3 regions of the Metabacillus rhizosphaerae genome follow, and region 1 is predicted to be linked to each of the others. Evidence: riboswitches for the same ligand, from Rfam matches in the RefSeq annotation. Region 1 holds a riboswitch; each other region holds the start of a gene.
What was found. Region 1 has a riboswitch for S-adenosylmethionine ahead of WCV66_RS03810 (Na+/H+ antiporter NhaC family protein). Riboswitches for the same ligand answer to the same signal wherever they lie in the genome.
Positions count from the first base shown of each region.

Region 1 (8,460 bases):
TGTTCAGCTGTTGAAATATCCGGTGTGTAAAGAGGGTATCCTATATTCTCTTGTCCGATGACTTCACCTTTTTTCGTGAATAAAACTGCTTTCGTACTCGTGGTACCGATATCTATACCTAACATATAGCTAGTCATTTTCATGCTCTACTCCTTTAGATAACATTTGTTGTGACATCCATAGGTCTTCTACTTTTCCTTGAACATCATCAAAGTTTTGGTGTAAGGACTCAACCATTCGGGCCCTATCTTTTGTTTTTATCGCTTCAATATACAGCTCATGATTTTTCAAAATCCGTGTAAAGTCTTCATACTTTTCTTTAAAACGGACGCGCATGGATAAAAGAATGAAGCCTTCCATAACAGGTTTTAAATTATCCCAAATCATTTGGATATAGGAATGATTAATTGCTTTTATAATTGTTTCATGGAATAGGACATCCTGATATGCGAATTCATCGGCATCCTGGTATTTTATCGCGACCTTCATCATTTCAAGTATTTTACTAAGTTCCATTACTAATTCATTTATGTCCATCTTTACAAGCCGTTCAAATACAAACGATTCTATAAGTAAACGTACATCATAAATTTCCTTAATCTCTTTTTGGGTTATACCAATGACAACTGCACCCATTCTTTCTAAACGTATCATATTTTCGGAAGCAAGTATTTTTAACGCTTCACGAACGGGTGACCGACTTACAGTAAAATCTGCAGCTAATTTATTTTCAGATAAAATGGTTCCGCTTTCAATCATACCTGAAATAATTCTCATTCTAAGCTCAGATGTTACTCGAGTACCAGCAGAAGCTTTTGCAAGCCATTTTGCAGGGTATAGAAATTCGCTAGATTCAGTCATAAACTCACCTCTTGCTTTCATCCAAGTATACTTGTATACAAGTATTATATCTAAGATTTTAAGTTTTGCAAGCCCTTTTATGAAATCTATATCATATAATGTTTGACAAAAAACCAATGGTGATACATAGACTAAAAACTTAAGTTTGGATTTAGATAGTAATAAAAATGAATGAAAAACACCTAGAAGGGGAGTTAAAGAAAAATGTGACAAATATATGTGGCTAAAGATGATGAAGTTATCCTGAGGGTCTCTTTGTAACTTAGCAAGAACCTACTTATTGATAAGTAGTTGAACTAAGTAAGTCCCAAAATCATAAACTAGTAGAAAAAAAGGTCTTAAAAAGAAGAAAGTCACTTATCTATAGTGAGATAAGTGACTTTCTAAATTATTATTAATTACGGATAAGATAGTCAAATGCACCTAATGATGCAGTCGCGCCTGATCCCATCGAAATAATGATTTGCTTATATGGATTATTCGTGCAGTCACCTGCAGCAAATACTCCTGGAATGTTTGTTGCTCCGTGATTATCTACTACAATCTCACCGATTCTCGTACGTTCAATCGTTTCACCTAACCAATCGGTATTTGGTACTAAACCGATTTGAACAAATACTCCAGCTAATTCAATATGCTGCTCAGCCCCTGTTTCACGATCAATATAGGTAACACCGTTTACCTTGTCGGTACCGGTAATTTCTTTTGTTTGAACATTTTTTAGGACCGTTACATTAGGCAGACTGTATAAACGTTCTTGTAGAACAGAATCAGCTTTAAGTTCTGGCATAAATTCGAGAACTGTAACATGCTTCACAATTCCTGCAAGATCAATTGCCGCTTCAATACCAGAATTACCGCCACCAATAACAGCAACGTGTTTTCCAGCAAACAATGGACCATCACAGTGAGGACAGTATGCTACACCTTTATTCTTAAATTCAGCTTCGCCAGGTACACCAACATTTCGCCAACGAGCACCTGTTGAAAGGATCACGGTTTTACTTTTAAGAACTGCACCATTCTCCAATTCAATTTCAATGAGGTCATTCTTTTCTAAGCGTTTGGCACGCTGCAAGTTCATGACATCAATGTCGTACTCTTTCACATGTTCTTCAAGGCTTGCAGCAAGTTTAGGACCTTCAGTGTATTTCATACTAATAAAGTTTTCAATGCCCACCGTGTCCATGATTTGACCGCCAAAGCGTTCAGCGACAATACCTGTACGAATGCCTTTGCGTGCTGCATAGATTGCTGCACTCGCACCCGCTGGTCCGCCTCCAACAACAAGCACATCAAATGGATCCTTATCGGCAAACTCTGAAGCATTTGGAGTACTACCTACCTTAGCAAGGATCTCCTCTAGTGACATACGACCACTACCGAAGGAATCTCCATTGAGGAACACTGTTGGTACAGCCATGATGCCTTTGCTTTCAACCTCTTCTTTAAACGCTGCACCATCAATCATTGTGTGGGTAATGCCAGGGTTTAAAATGCTCATCAAGTTCAGAGCTTGTACAACATCAGGGCAGTTGTGACAGCTTAGGCTGATGTAAGATTCAAAGTGATATTCACCTTTAATACTTTTAATTTGATTAATTACGTTTTGTTCAACCTTTGGAGCTCTTCCACTCACTTGCAGTAAAGCAAGTACTAATGAAGTAAATTCGTGTCCAAGAGGGATACCAGCAAAAGTTACCCCAGTGTCTTCGCCGATACGGTTCACACTAAAGCTTGGTGTTTTTGGTAATTCTGAGTTCTCAACTTTAATTTTTGATGACATAGTGGCTAATTCATCGACTAAAGCCAACATGTCACGTGAAACGTCATCAGATCCTGCGCTAACTTTGAGAAGCACATTACCTTCCATCAGTTCAAGATATTGGGCTAATTGTGCTTTAATATCTGCATCTAGTATCATTAATCTCTTACTCCTTAAATTTTCCCTACAAGATCAAGGCTTGGCTTTAATGTTGCAGAACCTTCTTGCCATTTTGCCGGGCAAACTTCACCTGGATTGTTGCGTACATATTGTGCTGCTTTAATTTTATTAACAAGCGTGCTTGCATCACGGCCGATTCCACCCGCATTGATTTCAACAGCTTGTACGATACCGTCTGGATCGATGATGAAAGTTCCACGATCAGCAAGACCTTCTTCTTCGTTTAATACATCGAAGTTGCGAGAGATTTTTTGTGAAGGGTCACCAATCATAACATATTCGATTTTGCCAATTGCTTCTGAGTGATCATGCCATGCTTTATGTGTAAAATGAGTATCAGTTGAAACAGAGTATACCTCAACTCCAAGTTCTTTTAGAGTTGCGTATTGATTTTGAAGGTCTTCAAGCTCAGTAGGGCATACGAATGTAAAGTCTGCTGGATAAAAGCAAACTACGCTCCACTTTCCTTTTAGGTTTTCCTCAGTAACTTGGATAAAATCTCCGTTATAATAAGCTTGTGCGTTGAATGGTTGTACTTCTTTTCCAATTAGAGACATAGTAAATGTTCCTCCTAGTGTGTATTTGAGAATTTTTTAATAGCTAGTTTTGAACAGATAGTCAAAACTAATAAATAACCAATAACTAATTATAATTTCTTCTTAGTTTTTATTAGTTATAAATAATAATTCTAATTCAAAATTAATTATTATATAAACCTCATTATTTTGTCAAGGATAATACTCAATCTTCGGAAGATATTTAATTCACTTTTGTGTATCAACACTGGTAGGTCTTGTGAAATGCAAGGTATTTCTAAAACGATCTAAATTGATTTTGGTGGTAAAACTTAAATTTTCAATTATTATCTAGATTTCTCAATAAACCGGTATTTTTAGAAAAATAAAATGCTCTTGATTTATATAAGAATTATAAATAATAACAAGGAAGATGTGTAAGTACCCTAAAATATGGTTGCCTAAATAACTGGTTAATAACCATATCTTCGTATTAAATGTTAAAGCGGCCCTGAAGCGGACTCCCGTCTTACGCCCTAACCAACAAAGTGCCAAAATCAACAGTGAACGGTTTGGCAAAGGTTCACTTCTTGTTATAATGAAACAAGAAATGAACAGGTAACGATTGTGATAATCAATTAATATCGCATGAAGTGAAGCTGAAATAGATTATTAAAGGATGAAAATTAATTGGACAATAAAGACCCAAAAATGAATTATGTATATACTTACTCCTATCCTGATGACGAAAGTTCTTTGTGTGCTTTGGAAATGCGCTCTTTTTTTGGAAAAGAGTCTAAGTCTAGAGTATTGGAAAGCCCAGTGAAGGTTAATCCCACGCGAAGCCCGTTTATTAAGGAAAGAATTGAAGTGAGATATGAGGGGGAAAGCCTTCAGGACCTTGTCAAAAAGGTAAAATCTCTACAATTAGTCGAGGAGACATTTAAAGTTATTTATGTAAAAAATGGAGGGCTTGCAAAAACTGAAAAAGAAGGCTTTGAGAGACGACGTTCAGTAGAGCGAGAGATTGGATTGCATGTCAAAGGTGAAGCGGATTTCCATAATCCAGATCGATTGTTTGGGGTCATGAATGTAAATGGAAGATGGGTATTCGGTGACTACGCTAAAAGTGAGGCGGTTTGGCTCAAACATCAAAAGAAGCCTCATGGTTATTCCACTGCTCTCAATACTCGTGTTGCAAGGGCGGTAGTGAATATTGCCATTCCAAATCCAAGTGGAATAAAGGCAATCGACCCATGCTGTGGGATTGGAACAGTACTAGTTGAAGCCCGATCAATGGGGATTGATATAGTAGGAAGTGACCGAAATTACCTAATCCTGAATGGGGCACGAGAAAACATCGAACACTTTGGTCTAACTGGAGAAGTAAATTTAGCAGATATCAGAGATATAACTAATGACTATGATGTAGCGATTATTGATTTGCCTTACAACTTGTGTTCTGTCATAACAGATGCAGAAAAACTGGAAATGCTCGAGAGTGCGCGGAGGTTTGCAAAGAAAGTGGTAGTGGTAACAATCGAACCGATTGATGAGGTTTTAAGAAACGCAGGATTTTCCATTATTGATCGAGCTATCGCTAAAAAAGGGTCGTTTATTCGTGAAGTGATCGTATGTAAGTGAGGAAAGGGGGACAGTCCCTCACCACTTCACAGCTTTAATGTTGTGAGGGACTGTCCCTTGATTTGACCTTTTAAAGTGGACAAGGTAATTCCATTTATTCCTTTTAATCTTGGTGGTTAACATCCTTGTTGAAGGGTGTAATAATTTTTTTATACTCTTGCGAAAAGAATATAAATGTTGTACTCTTATTTATGTTTTTAATAAAAAAATAAATATGATGATCTTCTTATATAGAGAGACAGAGGGACTGGCCCAATGAAGTCTCGGCAGCAGGCTCAAGATGAGTGCTGTGCCAAATCCAGCAAGCGAAAACGCTTGAAAGATGAGAAGGGTGTTTTATTATAATAAGGCCTCTTCTATTTGTTTGAAAAGAAGAGGTTTTTTATTTTCCCCACATATAGGATGACAGAGTGGATGAAAAAGGTGTTTTGTAAAAAATTAGTGAGGTGTTCATCATGAGTACAGACAGAAAAGGGAATCCATGGGCGCTTTTGCCTTTTGTCGTGTTTTTAATAATCTTTATTGGCTCTGGAATCGTAACAGGAGATTTTTATAAGTTTCCTGTTATAGTGGCGATTACGATTGCAGCAGCCGTCGCTTTAGCAATGAATCGAAAAGAGTCTTTCAATCAGAAGGTTGAGATCTTTTGTAAGGGTGCCGGTGACACAAATATCATGTTAATGGTCATTATTTTCCTTTTAGCTGGTGCTTTTTCAGAAGTAGCAAAGGGAATGGGTGCGGTTGATTCAACTGTAAATCTTGCATTATCAGTTGTACCACAAAACTTATTAATGGTGGGTATATTCATTATCGCGTGTTTTATATCTCTATCTATGGGTACAAGTATGGGAACAATTGTAGCACTTGCACCAATAGGCGTTGGTATTAGTGAGCAGACTGATATTTCACTAGCACTTTCAATGGCTGCGGTTATTGGTGGTGCGATGTTTGGTGATAATTTGTCTTTTATTTCTGATACAACGATTGCTGCAGTGCGCACACAAGGTACAAAAATGAAAGATAAGTTTAAAGTGAACTTTTTCATTGTCTTACCGGCGGCAATAATTGCTTGTGTTATTCTGGGGTTTTTAACAATCGGAGAACAAGCAGTTGTCACACAGCATTCATATAGTTGGGTTAAAATTTTACCATATATCTTTGTGCTTATCACAGCGCTAGCAGGGGTCAATGTATTCCTCGTTCTTTTCATTGGAGTTGTTTTTTCAGGAGTTATTGGGTTAGCAGATGGTAGTTACCGCTTAATGGATATCATTCAACAAATAGGTAATGGGATGTCAGGGATGTATGAGATCTCTTTCCTAGCCATATTAATTGCAGGCATGGTGGAAGTGATTAAACATAATGGAGGTATTGATTATCTTCTTTATAAAGTGACACGCAATATTAAATCAAAAAGAGGGGCTGAATTTAGTATTGCTGGACTTGTTGGTTTAACAGATCTTTCAACAGCAAATAACACGATTTCCATTATCATCACTGGCCCGCTTGCTAAAAATATTGCTGATAAGTATGAGATTGATCCACGTAAATCAGCAAGCCTGTTAGATGTTTTTTCGTGCTGTATTCAAGGTTTAATCCCATATGGAGCACAATTACTTGTAGCTGCAGGAGTTGCAAATATATCACCAGTAAGTATTTTACAATTTTCATTTTATCCATTATTAATTGGAGTATGTGGAGTGATCTCAATTTTAATCGGTTATCCACGATTTGAGCGAGGTAGGAATTGAATCAGTTACAAAAGGCTAACCTTTACTTATAACGTTGGGTTAGTTTTTTTGTATTTAGCTCTGTTAAAGCTCACTATTGATTTTGGTACGTTGTTGATTGGAGTGAATGATTGCAGCGGAAATCAACAACCAAGTTTAACGGTGCCTTGTATTTAAATTTGGTCCTTAGATACTCAATTAATGATAAAAGACTAGTTTAGAAATAAAAATCATTTCGGTAAATAAAAAGGACTTTGTTCTTTTTATGAATGGACTGCTTTATACAGGTAAATATAATACATAAGTATGATTTTGGTGTTTTCTTAATGGATTCACAAAACATCCATTTATATTTCAAGTAGGGTTTGGTAAGATCAAATGGTTGTCTGATGACTGACAACTAAATCCTATTAAGTAATGGTAAGCACTTATTCTTAGTACTTAACCAAATTTGATACATCTAAGAGGTGACAATAATGAATTTATTATGGGGAATATTCGGTATTTTAGTTGTTTTGTGTATTGCATTTCTTTTATCCAGTGGAAAGAAAGCGATTAATTTTAGAACTATAATTGGTGGCTTAGCGATCCAGATTATTTTTGCATTTATCGTGTTGAAGTGGGAAGCGGGAAGATCTGGGCTGGAGTGGTTCACTTTAAGGGTCCAGGATATTATTAATTATGCAAATGAAGGAATTTCATTTCTTTTTGGTCCACTTGCAAGTGGCGGAGAATTTGGGGTAGTATTCGCTTTTCAAGTGTTAACAGTAATTATTTTCTTTTCATCATTAATTTCAGTCTTATATTATTTAGGCATTATGCAATGGTTTATAAAAATCATTGGTGGTGGTTTATCAAAGCTTCTAGGCACGAGTCAGTCAGAATCAATATCAGCGGCAGCAAATATTTTTGTTGGTCAAACGGAAGCACCACTTGTTATCCGACCATATTTAGCTAAAATGACGAAGTCTGAACTCTTTGCAGTAATGACGGGTGGACTTGCTTCTGTCGCAGGGTCTGTACTTGTTGGTTATGCACTTTTAGGTGTACCACTTGAATATCTACTTGCTGCAAGCTTTATGGCGGCACCTGCAGGATTAATTATGGCAAAAATAATGATGCCAGAGACAGAGCGATCATCCGACTCAGATTTTGAAATCTCCAAAGATACAGATTCAGTAAATGTTATTGATGCAGCAGCTCGTGGTGCAAGCGACGGGTTAAAGCTTGCATTAAATGTTGGAGCGATGTTATTAGCATTTATTGCATTAATTGCTTTAGTTAATGGGATTTTAAGCGGTATAGGTGGGATATTTGGTTTTGAAACACTATCACTTGAGGGAATTTTAGGAATCCTGTTCTCTCCGATTGCTTTTGCTGTGGGTGTACCTTGGTCAGAAGCAGTTACCGCAGGTAGCTTTATTGGACAAAAGTTAGTATTAAATGAGTTTGTTGCTTATTCAGCATTTGCACCACAAATCGACCAATTGTCTGATAAAACAGTAATGGTTGTAAGCTTTGCACTATGTGGCTTTGCAAATCTAAGTTCTATGGCAATTCTTCTTGGTGGCTTAGGTGAACTAGCACCAAATCGCCGCCCTGATATTGCAAGATTAGGTCTCCGTGCAGTAGCAGCAGGAATGTTAGCTTCCTTATTAAGTGCAGCAATAGCAGGTATGTTTATTTAAAGGAAAAGGGTAACCCCAAAAGTCTCTGTTTAAGACTTTTTGGGGTTACCCTTTTTCAGTGAATCCTAACCTTCATT
Region 1 is NZ_CP147403.1:749,644-758,103, forward strand. It holds gene gntK (gluconokinase) at 1-137, opposite strand, end outside; gene WCV66_RS03790 (GntR family transcriptional regulator) at 130-861, opposite strand; gene ahpF (alkyl hydroperoxide reductase subunit F) at 1,256-2,785, opposite strand; gene ahpC (alkyl hydroperoxide reductase subunit C) at 2,800-3,363, opposite strand; gene WCV66_RS03805 (TRM11 family SAM-dependent methyltransferase) at 4,012-4,965, shown strand; SAM riboswitch class I at 5,189-5,294, shown strand; gene WCV66_RS03810 (Na+/H+ antiporter NhaC family protein) at 5,421-6,716, shown strand; gene WCV66_RS03815 (NupC/NupG family nucleoside CNT transporter) at 7,172-8,383, shown strand; gene WCV66_RS03820 (DHA2 family efflux MFS transporter permease subunit) at 8,449-8,460, opposite strand, start outside.

Region 2 (8,460 bases), 920 kb from region 1:
GTATATTTGAACGTTGTTCCAGCTTGGCATAGATAATCCATATACGTATGCAAAACAGCAGGGACAGCAAAGTTCCAAAGTGGAAATGCTAATACAATTTTATCTGCAGATAAAAACTGGTCTAGATATTTTTTGACAGTGACTGTAGCAACTTGTTCATCAGAAGATAACTCGATACCCTTACCTAATTTAAACATTCCATTGATCATATCTGCTCCATAATAAGGTAAGTTTTCACTGAATAAATCAAGCTCTGTGATTGAATCTTCTGGATGGGATTCCTTGTAGCTTTGTAAGAAAGCCTCATATAATTGAACACTAACAGCCTGTGATACAGGACGTGAATTTGCTTTAATAAATAATACGTTTGACATAATTGTTTCCTCCAATTTTTGTTGTTATAGCAACTATTTTAAATAAGAACTCTGTCTAAGAGAAAACAGAGAAGATGGCAATTGGTTGCTATAGCAACCGGTTGTTTAATTTCATGTTATTTTTTTTGTTCATCAAAGTAGTTGCTACACTTTCTTTTTAACATCCTTGATTTTAGTTAGTTAAACTCTTTATGTCAATTGTTTAGCTCGAGTTCAAAACAATATCCACAATTGAACGAGTCCTTAACTTCTAAGGAATAGTATAACTGTTATTTTAAGAAATGAATTCATGTGATTGTCGGAAGTTTGCTCATTAATTAGACTTAAGACTTTTGATGTAGGTCAAGGTCAATACATGGGTTTGGGTTTACCGATTAAAATAATTGAACTACAAAATCTAAAGATTGAACCATTTGAAGCGAGGATTGAACCAGTTTTGAGCAAAAATGAACCATAGCTTAGCTGAGCTGAGCACCTTGGATGAATCACTAGAACAAATAATTGAACCAGAAAATCTAAAGATTGAACCATTTGAAGCGAGGATTGAACCAGTTCTGAGCAAAAATGAACCATAGCTTAGCTGAGCACCTTGGATTGAATCACTAGAACAAATAATTGAACCAGAAAATCTAAAGATTGAACCATTTAAAGAAAAGAATGAACCAGTTCTGGGCAAAAATGAATCAAGCTTGAGCCAACTGTTTTCAACAGCAAACCTCTCGTTCGTTTTTATAAATTCATTAGAATAAGCCCCGAAACGTAAAGTTTCGGGGCTTTTCTTCAAAAGTATTACATTACATTAAAATATCTTGCTTCCGGATGGGCTACGACGATTGCTGTAACAGATGCTTCAGGCTCCATCATAAAGCCTTCTGTTAGCTGAATTCCAATATCTTCAGGTCTTAATAGCTTAAAGAGTTTTTCTTGATCTTCAAGGTCAGGACAGGCTGGATAGCCAAATGAATACCTTTGACCTTGGTATTTAGCTGAAAAGCGCTGATCCATTGTAAAGTCAGGGGCATCAGGGAAGCCCCAACGATCACGAACAAGCTGATGTGTTCGTTCTGCTAGTCCTTCTGCAAGCTCTAGAGCAAGAGCTTGAACAGCATGGCTTTTTAAATAATCGCCTTGTTCCTTAAAGCCTTGTGCTAACTCGCGAATTTGGCTACCTGCTGTAACTGCAAACATGGCTACATAATCAAATCCATCTTCCTGCTTAGGGCGAACATAGTCTGAGATACAACGGTATGGTAGTTTTTCTTGTCTTGGAAAATCAAATGTTTCCAAAATTGAATTTGTGTTATTTGGATCTAAAATATGCAATTTATTCCCTTCGCTATAAGATGGATAGAATTGATAAGCAACAGCTGGCTTAAACCAATTCTTTTTGGCGCCATCCTTTAATAGGTCTTGAATTAACTCAACTAATTCTAATGCTTTTGGATCTTTCTTTTGCACTAATTCCTTGATTTTTCCTTTTAGTCCAAGATGGTGTCCAATTAGCATTTGCATATTTATATATGGAATAATTTGAGTTAGGTTAATATCTTTAAGCAGATGACGTTTTGTATCAACTGGTGTAAAGATTGGTGCTTCACTAAGGTTGCCACGCTTTTCTAATAGCTCAGTAACAGCTTTCGATTGTGCACTTTTTGGTTTCGATTCTTCAGTAACTGCCGCTTCTTTTTCAGCAAACAGCTCTGGAGTAGTCCGCAATTGATTTGCCAATGATAATCCGTCCATTGCATCTTTTGCGTAAACAACTGGACCCGTATATTGTGGAGAGATTTTCATTCTCGTGAATTTTCTTGAAAGGGCAGCTCCACCTACTAAAATTGGTACGTTGCAATTAGCTTCATGTAAGTCCTGAGCAGTAATGACCATTTGCTGAGCAGACTTTACTAAGAGCCCTGACAATCCAATAATATCGGGATTCTCATCTTTGACTGCTTGAATAAGTGTTTGAGGTGTTACTTTAATTCCCAGGTCAATAACCTTATAACCATTATTACTTAAAATAATGTCCACCAAGTTTTTACCGATATCGTGAACATCACCTTTAACAGTTGCTAATAAAATTTTACCTTTTCCACTATCGTCTTTCTTGTCCATAAATTGTTCTAAATAAGATACCGAAGCTTTCATTACTTCAGCACTTTGTAATACTTCAGCAACAATTAATTGATTGTCATTAAACAAGACACCAACCTCGGCCATTCCAGCCATTAGGGGTCCGTTAATGATCGAAAGGGGATCAGGGTACTTTTTAAGAGCTAATTCTAAATCTGGAAGAAGACCTTCCTTTGTTCCTTCAACGATATAAAGAGCTAGTCTTTCCTCTAATGGAAGAGATTTTACTGGCTTTTTGTTTTCCTTTTTCTTCCCTCGATAAAATGCAGTAAACGCAGCAAGTGTTTCATCCGTTGTTTTAAATAACAGATCTTCTGCTTGCTTGATTTCTTCCTTTGGAATCGAAGCAAAACGCTCTAATTTTTCGGTGTTTACGATCGCATAATCAAGTCCTGCTTGTGTGCAATGGTATAAATAAACTGCATTCAATACTTCACGTCCAACAGGAGGAAGGCCAAAGGATACATTACTTACACCAAGGATTGTTAAGCATTCTGGTAAGTGTTCCTTTATCAGTTGAATACCACGTACTGTTTCATTTGCAGATCCAATATATTGCTCATCACCAGTTCCAACTGGGAAAACAAGTGGATCAAAGATTAAATCACTCGCCTTAAGACCATGTTTTTTGACAAGTAAATCATGTGAACGAATCGCAACCTCAAGCTTCTTTTCAGCTGTTAATGCCATCCCAATTTCATCGATGGTCCCTACAACTAAAGCTCCACCATATTTTTTTACAAGGGGAACAATTGCATCAAAGCGTTCTTCACCGTCCTCAAGGTTTATTGAGTTGATGATAGCTTTACCTTGAGAATATTTTAATGCTCTTTCGATGACATTTTCATCTGTTGAGTCAATAACAAGAGGGGCCTTTACCTTTTTAACAACCTCTTGAATGAATGCTTCCATATCTTCAAGTTCATCTCTGTCAGGGTCTGCTAAGCAAATATCGATAACATGTGCACCATTTTTCACCTGTGCTCTAGCAATTTCAGAGGCTTCTTCAAATTTTTGTTCTGCAATCAACCGTTTGAATTTACGAGAACCTATAACGTTTGTTCTTTCTCCGACAAATAGTGGACGCATGCCATCTTCATAAAGAAGGGCATCGATTCCAGAAACAGTGTGACCACTTGAAACGTCTTCGATGCTCCGTGGGTTGATCGTTGCTACAGCATCAGAGATGGCTTTAATATGTTCAGGAGTTGTTCCACAACAACCGCCTACAAAATTTAGCCAGCCTTGTTCAGCGAAGCCAACAAGTTTTTTGGCAAGTGACTCAGGTGATTCATGGTAATTACCTTCTTCATCAGGTAAGCCAGCATTCGGATAACAACTTACAGCTGTATTCGCTAATCCGGATAATGTACGGATATGGTCTGTCATAAATTCAGGACCTGTTGCACAGTTTAGACCAACCGAAATTGGTTTCATATGCTCTAATGAGACATAAAAAGCCTCAATATCCTGTCCTGCTAATGTTGTACCCATTGGTTCAATTGTTCCTGAAACCATAAGTGGAAGCTCTTTACCTGTTGTTTCAAATGCCTTTTGGATGCCTAAGAATCCAGCTTTTACATTGAGCATATCCTGGCTAGTTTCAAGGAGAAGTAAGTCAGCGCCACCGATAATTAATCCTCTTGCTTGTTCTTCATAGTTATCGACTAAAGTATCAAATGTTGTCCCACCAGTTACAGATAACGTTTTCGTTGTTGGACCCATTGCTCCTGCAACATATCTTGGTTTTTCAGGTGTGGAAAATTTATCAGCTGCGTTTTTTGCAATTTTAGCTGATTCAATATTAAGTTCAAGGGCGAAAGAACCTAGGTCATATTCATCTAAAACAAGACAAGTAGCTCCAAATGTGTTTGTTGAAATGATATCTGAGCCTGCTTCAAGATAGGCTTCATGAATCATTTCAATTGTTTTCGGTGCTGTTAAAGTTAAATATTCATTACAGCCTTCGTAGTCTTCACCACCAAAATCATCAGGTGTAAGATCAGCAGCTTGAATCATTGTACCCATTGCACCGTCAAGTACAAGTATCCGTTTTTTTATTTCATTTTTGATGCTACACATGTGTAATCTTCCTTTCAGCCAGTTGTTTTTCCTTCTCATGGATGTAATTGGTTAGCTCCACTGTAAGGTCGTACTGTAAAAATGGAGTTATTAAATAAATTCCATTAAATAAATCAAATGCTGTATCAATAAGATCCTTTGCAATGGCTAAGCCCTCTTGGCGGGCTTGTTCCTTATCTGTTCCAGCTGCTGCCATTTTTTCACGAATCGAATCTGAAAGTTTAATTCCAGGAATTTCATTATGAATAAATTCTGCGTTACGGCTTGATGTCAATGGCATGATCCCGATGTAAATAGGTGCTTTTAAGTTTCTGGTTTCCTCATATACATCTACAATTTGCTGACTTGAATAAAGAGGTTGTGAGATAAAATAATCTGCACCATGGGCAATTTTCTTTTCAAGTCTGACAACAGCCTTATCTAAGTGACGAACATTTGGATTAAAGGCAGCCGCAACTGAGAAGTTGGTTTTTTCACCTAATGGTTTACCGGAGTAAGAGACACCTTCATTGAATTGTTTAATTAAACTGATTAAATCAAACGAGGAAACATCATAAACAGAAGTTGCCCCAGGGAAATCACCAATTTTTGAAGGGTCACCAGTAATTGCTAGTACATCAGATAGTCCTAATGAATGTAAACCCATTAAATGAGACTGTAAGCCAATTAAGTTTCGATCACGACATGTAATATGAATTAATGCTCTGCCACCTGTTTTTTCTTTTGCGAGTATTCCGGCAGCTAGGTTACTTACCCGTGGAGAAGCAAGCGAGTTATCTGCAAGAGTCAAAGCATCGATACCTGCATGATGAAGCGCTTGTGCCCCTTCAAGGAATTTATTCATTCCAAGCTTCTTCGGTGGGTCAAGCTCAACAATAACTGAACGTTTTTCCTTTACAATCTCCTGAAGTGGAGGAAGTGTGTCAGTATTACTAGATGTGATATTTACTTGTACTTGCTTCGGAACTCTTACCTTTTTATCTGTAACAGGAGCAAGATGCCCTACAGCTTCAGCGATTGCTTGAATATGTTTTGGTGTTGTTCCACAACAGCCACCAATTAGGCGAACACCTTGGTCTCTAAATTTCAGAGCGCTCTCCTTAAAGTAACCTTCATCAGATTCATAAACAAGACGACCTTCATTTAAAGCAGGTAAGCTACTGTTCGGGAATACAGATAGATAGGCTGACTCAAGAAGTGGAACCTCCTCAAGAGATTGAATCATATGGTATGGACCTAAACGGCAGTTTAAGCCAATTACATTTGCACCAAGCTCTTCGAGAGTTGAAAAAGCATCTGTTAATGCTGTTCCATCTTGTAAAACACCTGCTTCATGGAGGGATACATTGGCAATGATTGGTTTATTTGTTTCCTTTTTTGCAATTTGGAGTACTGTTTTCATTTCCTCTAAATCATAGTAGGTTTCAAGTAATAGGCCGTCTACATCTTCATTTAGTAAGATAAACAACTGCTCTCTAAAATTGCGTTTAATTTCTTCAAGTGTATGGGCACTTTTTTTGAAGGAACGAACTCCGCCAATAGTTCCAAATACATACGTCGAAGAAGTAGCTGCTCGTTTGGCAATTTCAACAGCAGTTTTGTTAATTTGTCTAATTTCATCCTCTAGGCCGTAACGTGAGAGTTTAATATCATTTGCCCCATAGGTGTTCGTCTGAATTAGGTTAGCACCGGCTTGAATATATGCTTGATGAACGCGCTTGACATCATCAGGTTTTGATAGGTTTAATTCTTCAAAACAACGATCAACACCATGGGAATAAAGCATTGTTCCCATTGCACCGTCCCCAATTAAAATCTTACTTTTTAAGTCTTCCAAAAAGCTCATAGAAAAGCCTCCGATCTATGTAGTAGTGTGAGGAGAAAAGATGAATCGAAATAATAATAAAAAAAGCCCTCTTAAGAAGAAGGCTGAATGATTCAAAGCTTCCCCTTATCTTTCAAGCATCTTACATGCTTAGCTGGAATTAGCACCTTGGCACTCGGAGGATAAGTAGGATAGATTAAATTGTTTAGAAAGGTTGTAAACCATACTGTTGTTTGTTTTCTATCCGCACCTGCAAGCTTTGTAGATGCGGATAGAAAACAACTTAAGGTTTATTTTCTTCCTTTGAACAATCAACTAAAATCCAGGTCTTCACTCGTTATGGACCGGTTGCTGAAGCTTCATAGGGCCAGTCCCTCAGCTTCTCTTGATAAGATATGAAATTATTGTATTTACTTTAATATATTGAAAAGTGTTACAACTAATTTATCTAATATTATGAAAAATATCAATAGTTAAATGATATTTTGGATAAAATTAAGTGTGGGAAAAGGTGGTAATCAAGTTTTGAAACGTAAAAAAGGCAGTTCATGTGACAACGATTTGTTTGATGAACTGCCTGGGAAAATCATATAAGATTACTTTTGGTAGGAACTTTGACATCCAGCTCCAGCGCTTTTGTTTTTAGCGATAATTAATAAACTGTACGTCAATTGGTAGGTCAGCTTCTCTTATTGCAGCAATGACTTGTTGTAAATCGTCTCGGCTTTTTCCTGTTACACGAATTTGATCATCTTGAATTTGAGTTTTCACCTTTAAGCCAGCGTTTTTAATAAGCGTATTTATTTTTTTTGCATTTTCTTTATCAATCCCAGAAACTAATTCTGCTCTTTGACGAACTGTTCCACCTGAGGCATTCTCAATTTTTTTATACGAAATATTTTTAATTGGTACATTTCGTTTAACAAGTTTTGATAATAGGACATCTTTTAGTTGGTCTAGCTTATACTCATCGTCTGAGACTAAAACTAGTTCTTCTTTTTCTAATGATATATTACTTTTGCTCCCTTTGAAATCATAACGAGTAGCAATTTCTTTCATTGCTATACTAATTGCATTTGTTACTTCAGGGAATTCAATTTTGGATACAATATCAAATGAACTATCTTTCGCCATATTAATCCTCCATTACGTATATAATATGGTTAGATTATAGTAAAATAAAACAATGTTCACAACTTTTTAAACGCTCAGATGATTATTGAGTATAATTGTTTGCTGAAAACGACGTATAAATGATGAGAAAGTGAGAACTAATAATATTTTCACTTAAATGATGAAAGGAACGATAAATGATATGATGCCAGGCACATTTGCAATATTAACGATAGATGAAAAGGTTGATTATGGATACTTCTTAACAGATGGAGATGAGCGCGTACTATTACATAAAAGCGAAGTGATAGGAGAAATCGAGGTTGGAGAAAAAATTGAGGTCTTTTTCGTGATTGATGCTCAAGAACGATTGTATGCAACAATGAAAAAACCACTGATTACGGATCAATCATATGGTTGGGTCGAAGTGGTAGATGTAGTAGATGATATGGGGGCATTTGTGGATATTGGCTTGAGTAAGGATGCTCTTGTTGCAATGGATCACCTCCCGTTTTTAAGAGAAGTATGGCCTAAACCAGGGGACAAGCTTTATTGTACATTAAAGGTTTCAGGAAATGGCCGTTTTTTTGTTCGCCTAGCGACAGAGGAAATTGTTGAACCTCTCTTTAAAGATGCTGATCGTTCGTTGTTTAATAAAGAAATATCAGGAACTGTTTACAGAATGATTGTAGCAGGTTCATTCATATTAACTGAAGAAGGCTATAAAGGTTTTATCCATTCCTCACAGCGAACCGTTGAGCCGCGTTTAGGTGAAACAGTAACAGGACGAGTTATTGACGTGAAGGAAGATGGGACTCTTAACGTCAGTTTATTGCCTCGTAAGCATGAGGCATTGAGTGGTGATGCAGAACGAATTTATGGTTATATGCAAGAAAGAGGCGGAGCTATGCCTTTCAATGATAAAAGTGATCCAGA
Region 2 is NZ_CP147403.1:5,487,360-5,495,819, reverse strand. It holds gene WCV66_RS26020 (FMN-dependent NADH-azoreductase) at 1-374, opposite strand, end outside; gene metH (methionine synthase) at 1,164-4,586, opposite strand; gene WCV66_RS26010 (bifunctional homocysteine S-methyltransferase/methylenetetrahydrofolate reductase) at 4,579-6,432, opposite strand; SAM riboswitch class I at 6,535-6,806, opposite strand; gene WCV66_RS26960 (hypothetical protein) at 6,835-6,888, shown strand; gene WCV66_RS26005 (YajQ family cyclic di-GMP-binding protein) at 7,054-7,545, opposite strand; gene WCV66_RS26000 (S1 RNA-binding domain-containing protein) at 7,727-8,460, shown strand, end outside.
Region 2: another riboswitch for S-adenosylmethionine. It lies ahead of WCV66_RS26010 (bifunctional homocysteine S-methyltransferase/methylenetetrahydrofolate reductase); the one in region 1 lies ahead of WCV66_RS03810 (Na+/H+ antiporter NhaC family protein).

Region 3 (8,460 bases), 2.5 Mb from region 1:
GAGAATTTAATTATATTAAAATTGTATTTGAATTTAACTATTAATCTTTTTGGTGAGGGGTTAATTATTAAGAGTAATGGAAAGTTTTTAAATCAACAATAGAAACTTGTTTATAGGAGTAATAAAATAAAAAGAGGTAGTGTTAAAAGAAATTCCCCAAGATAGTTTCTGGGGAATTTCCTAGTAAAGAGTAGTTTAAAACATACTTAGCTTATAATTTTTTGATAATAATTCTAACAATTTTATACCTGCAATACTGTTTCCTTTCTCATCTAAGGACGGACCAAAAATCCCAATACCAAATTTTCCGGGAACTGCCCCCATTATTCCACCTGAAACTCCACTTTTTGAAGGTATGCCAATTTTGATGGCAAATTCTCCTGAGGCATTATACATCCCACATGTAACCATAAACGTTTTACAAATTCGAGCGACATCTGGAGGCATTATTTGTTTGCCGCTAAGAGGATCAACTCCATCCAACGCAAAAACTAGTCCGATTCTCGCCAAATCTAATACGTTCATTTGAATAGCACACTGTTTTGTGTATAACTCCATTAATTGTTCAACATCTTCTTCAATAATATTATGTTGCTTTAAAAAATAGCATAAAGCCCGGTTCAAATGTGCTGTCTCAAATTCAGAGCGTGCTACCTCCTCACAATAGTTAATTGTTGAATCGCTTGTCAATTCGTGAATAAAGGATAAAAGACGTTGAAATCTCTCTTCAACAGAATTCCCCTTAATCAAATGAGTAACAACTAGTGCTCCTGCATTGATCATAGGATTTAAAGGTTTTGAAGGAGACATCGTTTCTAATTTTGCAATCGAATTGAAGGGGTCTCCTGTGGGCTCCATACCAACATGTTCAAATACATAATTAGAGCCTCTGTCAATCAAAACGAGGGCCAAGCAGATTACTTTTGAGATACTTTGTAGGGTAAAACGTTTTTCAATACATCCAGCTGAGATACATCGTCCGTCAGGATAATGTATGGCAATCGACAAATCATCTTGGTTAGCTTTTCCGAGTGCAGGAATATAGTCTGCAACTTTTCCGCTTTTTGCGCACTTTTTTGCTTTTGCTACTAATGTGTTTAATTCATCGCTTGATCGACAAGGCATTATCATCACCGATTATAGTATGTGCCTAAATAGTATGTTTCATTTCAAAATGATAATGATTAGGAGTAGGTGTAAAAAGGAATGATAGGTTTGTAGGTCCTAAATATACTTAATTAAATACTTTATCGAAATGGTCTTTAGTTGAATATACTTTAGGTAAAGCTAAAAATTCTTTGACGAAGGTGTAGCATCCATTTAAGTCTTTAAACAATAGAATTTTCAAGAGGTGGAAAAATGGTACTAAAAATATGTGAAGTGTGTGGCAAGATGGAAGAGCATACAGAAGAGAAATTTGATGTCTATGGTATATGTGAAGATTGTATAATCGATCGTGATCTAGAGAATTTTGTATAATGTTCTCATTGGAATTTTCTCTGTAGAATAAAGAGGAACCAACTAATAACTAGAAGAGCACCGTAAGCTAAATTTAAGATCAAGGTGATCCTTTTTATTATCTTGAATAACATTTTAACCATACAAGATCATTGCCTGATGTTATGTAATAAAAAGGCGACCCATATGAGTCGCCTTTTTGTATAAGAATTTATGAAGCAAGTGTTTTTGTTTCTTTACGCATTTCATCCTCTTCTGGTACACGAATGAATTTAACAATTACGGCACTAGCTAAATAAAGAGCTCCAAAGATCCAGACAACACCTTCAGCTCCGACGATACCGATAAATGCCCAAGCAATAGCTGGCGCAACAAATGAAGATAAACCTGCAGAAAGATTTAAAATCGACATAGCCGCTCCTTTGTCCTTACCTGCAACAGTTGGGACTAATGCACCAATTGGAACGTAACCAGCTAACAAACCGCCCCAAATAAATCCAACAATGCTAGTTACAACAATGTTTCCATTTGCGATAATTGGTGTGTAATATAGAAGGACTGTGAATATTGCACAACCAACTCCACCAAACCAGATGATTGTATTTTTCCAACCAAATTTGTCTCCAACAAAACCAAAAACTAAATTAAAAAGAATGTTCCCTAAGAAAATTGTTCCCCATAATTGTAACCAGACAGTTGTTTCAATTCCGTGTTCTGCCATATGCATCGGTAGAAACACTGGGAATCCATATGTTCCTAAACTATTGATAATTCTGACAACCCCTCCAGCAGCAACTCGAGGGTTCGACTTCACAATGGTAATTCCCTTTAAAAGCTCATTGAGTGTTTCTTTTTTGCTCGAAGTTTGTTTCTTATCAAATTTGTCTTTCGTAAGAACTAAAGCAAAAAACGCACCTAGACATACCCAGAAAATAGATGTCCATAATGTATTGATGTAACCAAATGATTTAATCGCATAACTTGAATACCAAGCGCCAAGTACCATCATTCCTGCACAATACGCAATCCAGAACCAACCCACAGCTGTACTTAATCTATTTTTAGGTGTACGGTAAATAACCCATGTTAAAAAAGAATAAGCAAAAAGAGGGTAGCCAAAACCTTTTATAAAATATGAAAATAGCATAACTGAATAATTCATTGATTCAAAACCAAATACGATAAACCCAGCTGTACCGATGATATAGAATAATAATCCCATCGACATTGTACGCTTAGCACCAAATGCTTCTAAACAAACACCCGAAAACCAAGAAGAAAGTGCTAAAGATATACCGTATACAGTAAATATTGATGCCGATTGCTGAACAGTCAAGCCGTTTTCAATTAAGAAAGGACTAAGCCAACCAGCTTCGAGGCCATCTCCCATCATAAAGAGCATGACGCCGAGAAAGCCAAAGCTTAATTTTTTAGGTATTCCAATTTTATCTAACATTCGTTTCTCTCCAAACCTTGTTTTTAGTAATGTAACTTTATTTGTTATAGGTTACATTCATTTTAGAAAAAAAATGTTGTGCTTTTTTCCACTCTTCATACATAACGTCATTGTGTTGAATATCAGGCTTAATTATATTGATTTCATCTGACAGTTTGTCAGTTAATCCTAATGTCTTGTTGCAAATAACAGTGGCACCAACAGCAGATGCTTGACTGTATCCTTGACGAATATATACGTCTTTTTGTAAGAGATTGGCTACAAATTTTGCTAAAGTTCTACTTTGAAAACCGCCGCCACATGCCCACACATATGGTAAATCGAAAGAACTTACTTCACATAATTGATCATAATGCCACCTGATTGTGCAAGCAATTTCCCATAAAGCAGAAGCGACAAAATGAGCGCGAGTTAAGTCATGTGCTAATGGAGTATTGAAAATAAATCCGCCTTTCTTTGAAGCATTCTTCTCATCAGTAAGATACATACCTAACGCTGATACACAATCAATGTTCTCGAGCTTACTCATTTCATCTTCCATTTGTTGATAACTTTCATTAGGATAGAAAATAGCTTTTAATTTTTGATAATTTAGTCCGGTAATCCCTGGATTCGTTTCAAGTAGCCATGTATTTTTTTGTGTATAAGCATTCGTCCAAGCTCTTTTTTCATGATCCACTCGATATTCATTTGTCATTTTGCAAATAGGGGTGGTTGTACCTGATACAATGACGACATCTCGATTTTCGGCAAATGTACTTTCAATTGCGAGTTGAGTATCTCCGCCACCGACAATAATCAAAACATCCTTCTTTAACCCTAACTCATTTGCGATTGTTGGTGTTATTTCACCAAGTATTGTGCCAGATGCTTTAATTTCTGGTAAAAACTTTCTAGAAATCCCAAATTGTTCACACATCACATCAGACCAATCTGTTTTTTGAACATCATATAGCAGTGATTCTGTTGCCTGGGATGGCTCATAGACTAAGACACCACTTAATTTATAAGTAATCCAGTCACTAATACTAGTAAATGTATCGATTTTATCCCATAACATAGGCTGTCGGTTCTTAAGGGCAACAAGCTTTAAAGCCGAAAACAAGGCAGAAGGTAACCTACCTGTTGTTTCAAAGATAAATTCTGGATCAGGCAATGTACGTTCCCATTCACGACCACGATTATCAATGTTTGGTAAGCCGATAAATGAGTTCCCGTCCCGATCCTGTAAGACAATCCCTTGGCGTTGACTTGTCGAGGTAATCGCCTTAATTGAAATATCAGGTGCGCTTGTGATTACTTTTTTCGCTAAAAAAATAAGTTTTCTCCAAAGTAAATCAGGTGAAAAATAACGACTATCTGGATAAAGAGATTCGGTTTCATACTGAATATCCTCTCTTTCGACAGCTATAACCTCACCTGTAGTCGCAACAATTGCTACTCTAGCATTTCCTGTGCCAATATCAAATACTAAATAACCTTGTTTTAATGTCACTTTATTCACTTCTTTCTATGACTTTACATTTAGACTTTTTTGATTATAGATTGTCGGAACGTCAAGAGTACGTTTTATATACCACTTCGTAAACGCTTGATTCATAATCGATACGTGATGATCCTCAACCTCATAACTTGCACCAGCAAGGTGGGGGGTAGCTAAAACATTTGGCAATTTGATGATTTCATAATCACTTTTATCTGGTGGTTCATGATAAAATACATCTAAAATAGCCCCACGAATTTTACCTTCTTTTAAGACATGAACAAGTGCATCTCGCTTAACGACAACTGCTCTTGACGTATTTACTAAGATTGCGTCTTCCTTCATAAGTCCTAAATAATGTTCATCTATCATTCCGATTGTTTCTTCGGTACGAGGGAGGTGAATAGATACGACATCACTAGTTGAAAAAACCTCATCCAAGGATACACGAGTATGGTTGGGATTTTGGCTTTCAACATATGGATCATAGTATTGAATGCTGCATTGAAAACTTTCAAGAACAGCTGCAATTCTCTGACCAACGGCACCGAATCCTACCATTCCAATAGTTTTTCCTGTAATCTCATTTCCTTTGAACTTTAAATATGCTTGTAAGTAGTCTCCATCCCATTTTTCCTGCTGCAACCATTCAGAGGAGGCGATTGTATGTCTATAGAAGGTAATGAGATTGCCAATGAATAATTCAGCAACTGCTTGTGCATTTCGAGCGGGGGTATAAAATACCGGAATTCCTCTTTTGGTTGCAGCTTCAACATCAACATTGGAAGGCATGCCACGACACACACCAACAAATTTCAATTCAGGTACTTCTGCAAATACATTTTCAGTCACTTTATCTAACTCAGCTATTAATCCCTCAGCCTTTGATTCTTTTAATAGAGCGATTAACTCAGCTTCGTTATAGGCTCTACCATTCTCTTTCCAACAACGATAGGTACAATCGCCAAAAAGTTCCTTTAATTTGACTAGACCTTCGTCGTTATACGGTGCTGTTACTAAGACATTCATTTTCTTCATCTCCTCTTTTTGCTTTGAAAACAACCCTTTAATTCAAAAAAATAAAAAAATCTCTTCCCAAAATGTTGGAAAGAGATGGTTATTTATTATCGTTCTCACAATAAACTATAAGGGCAGCTCTTTCTATCTTTCAAGCAATGCTTGCTGGAATTGGCACATTATGTTGCCGAGGTTTCGACGGGCCAGTCCCTCCACCTCTCTTAATAGAAATAACAAAATATTTAATTGATTAAATTGTTTATATATTTAGACAATGTATTAAATATTAAATAAAAATTATAGGTAAGTCAATCTATTTTCTAAACTTTCTAAAGATTGGTTCGATATGTTATAATTTATAAAGCAATTTTTTCATGAAAGGATACTAGTTATGCAGGAATATATAAATATAGAAGATGGTGTTGTGCCTTCAGTTTGTTCACTTGACTGTCCAGATCAATGTGGATTACTGATACACAAAAAAGAAGGAAAAATCGTTAAAATCGAAGGTGATCCTGAACATCCTGTAACAAAAGGGAATATTTGCAATAAGGTCCGAAACATGGGTGAACGAATCTATGATCAAAAGAGAATTAAGACACCCTTGAAACGTATTGGTGAAAAGGGTGAGGGGAAATTTCAGCCAATTAGCTGGCAAGAGGCAATCGAAACGATTACAAATCAATGGAAAAAACTTATCTCAGAAGAAGGATCAGAAACCATTCTTCCTTATAGTTTTTATGGGAATATGGGAAATATCAATGCAGAAGGAATGGATCGCCGGTTCTTTCACCGCTTAGGGTCAAGTCAAATTGACAGGACGATTTGTTCAGTTGCAGGTTCAAAAGGATATAAGTATACAATGGGTGGAAGTTATGGAACAGACCCAGAAGAAATGACGGAAACAAAGCTATTTATCATGTGGGGAATTAACGCTGTAAGCACGAATATGCATCAAATGATGATTGCGCAAAAGGCTAGAAAAAATGGCGCTAAAATTATCGCCATTGATGTACACAAAAATCAAACAGGGCGAATGGCAGATTGGTTTATCCCAATTCTACCAGGTACGGATGGAGCCCTAGCATTAGGGATTATGCATATTCTTTACAAAGAAAAGCTTGTTAATCTATCATTCTTAAAAGAATATACTGTTGGTTATGAAGAGCTAGAAGAACATGTTAAGAACTATGATCCACAAATGGTCTCAGATGTTACAGGTGTTGCTGTAGAAGACATTTATACATTAGCTCGGATGTACGGAGAGACCTCTCCTTCTATGATAAGAATTGGCAATGGATTACAGCATCACGATAATGGTGGAATGATTGTTAGGACAATTGCGTGTTTACCTGCATTAACAGGACAGTGGGTTGTAAAGGGTGGGGGAGCTCTGAAATCAAACTCTGCCTATTTAGCCCATAATACAAAAGCGCTGCAACGACCAGATCTTATGAAAAAGCAAACTCGAACAATAAATATGAACCAATTAGGTAAAGCGTTACTTGAAACAGAAGAGCCCATTCGCTCATTGTTCATATATGGAAGCAACCCAGCTGTTGTGACTCCAGATGCTAATAAGGTACGTGAGGGTCTTGCTCGTGAAGATTTATTCACTGTCGTTCATGACTTGTTTTTAACGGAAACAGCTATGTTTGCAGACATTGTTTTACCTGCTACATCAGCTTTTGAAAATACTGATTTTTATACGTCTTACTGGCATAACTATATCCATCTGCAGGAACCTGTCATTTCATCATTTGGAGAAAGTAAATCTAATACAGAGGTATTCAGACTTCTTGCTCAAGCAATGGGATACGATGAACAAGCATTTAAGGATTCAGATGAAGAATTAATTCAACAAGCTCTAAACAATTTATCGAACCCTTATTTACCAGACAAATGCCATGAAAAATTAAAAATAGATCGCTATCTGAAAGCAAGTACAAGTGATTTATTGAAAAATTTAAACACACCAAGTGGTAAGATTGAGTTGTTTTCTAAAAAAATGGAATTAGATGGTTACCCCGGACTCCCAACCTATATTCCTTTATTAGAAGAGACAGATTTTCCTTTTCAATATGTACCTGGACCAAATCATAATTTTTTAAATTCAACCTTTTCAAATAATGAGAAACATATCAAACTTGAAAAAGCACCAAAATTATTTATGAATCAACATGATGCGGATAAACGAGGTATTGAAGATGGAACAGTTGTCCGAATTTGGAATGATCGTGGAGAATGTGAGCTCTCAGTTTCTGTAGGCAATCAAGTTTTACCAGGAGTAGTCGTAAGTCAAGGCCTTTGGTCAGACATCACGGGTAAAAAACATTTGGTCAATTCCTTAACTCCAGATCGAGTTTCCGATATGGGCGGGGGTGCTACATTTTTTTCAGGCCGGGTAAATGTAGAAGTAATTAATCAGAAGGAAATGGTTTAAAACCTGTTTTTTCTATATATTACCGTTTTTTTCATAAAGAATGTCTTTAGTTGGCTAACTCTAACAAGTGGTCAACTAAAGACATTATAACAATAACTTTTCCAAGTCTTAATTCAAACTGATTTACGTTCGTCAAAAGGAAAATCTTTATTTAGAGAACGGATTGATAACGGGTCAAAGAAGTTTGCGATTTCTCGTTCTGCACTTAAAAGAGAATCAGAGCCATGAATCACATTTTCCGCTTTGGAATATGCAAAATCACCACGAATTGTACCAGGTAATGCTTCTAAAGGACTTGTTTTTCCAATCATGCTTCGAGAAACTTCAATAATATTTTCGCCTTCCCAAACCATTGCAAAAACAGAGTCTGATGTAATAAATTCTACCAACTCACCAAAAAATGGTTTATCTTGAAGCTCCATATAATGATATTCAGCTTTTTCACGACTTATAGTCATAAGCTCTGCATTTAACAATGTGAACCCCTTTTGCTCAAAACGTTTAATAATTTCACCAATTAAACCTCGCTTTACACCATCAGGCTTCACCATAATAAACGTACGCTGTATCGGCATAATCATCACCTCTTAATAATGAAATAAA
Region 3 is NZ_CP147403.1:3,222,809-3,231,268, forward strand. It holds gene glsA (glutaminase A) at 196-1,125, opposite strand; gene WCV66_RS15810 (RbtT/DalT/CsbX family MFS transporter) at 1,670-2,914, opposite strand; gene WCV66_RS15815 (FGGY-family carbohydrate kinase) at 2,952-4,409, opposite strand; gene WCV66_RS15820 (2-hydroxyacid dehydrogenase) at 4,425-5,426, opposite strand; SAM riboswitch class I at 5,556-5,645, opposite strand; gene WCV66_RS15825 (molybdopterin oxidoreductase family protein) at 5,806-7,857, shown strand; gene ndk (nucleoside-diphosphate kinase) at 7,971-8,432, opposite strand.
Region 3: another riboswitch for S-adenosylmethionine. It lies ahead of WCV66_RS15820 (2-hydroxyacid dehydrogenase); the one in region 1 lies ahead of WCV66_RS03810 (Na+/H+ antiporter NhaC family protein).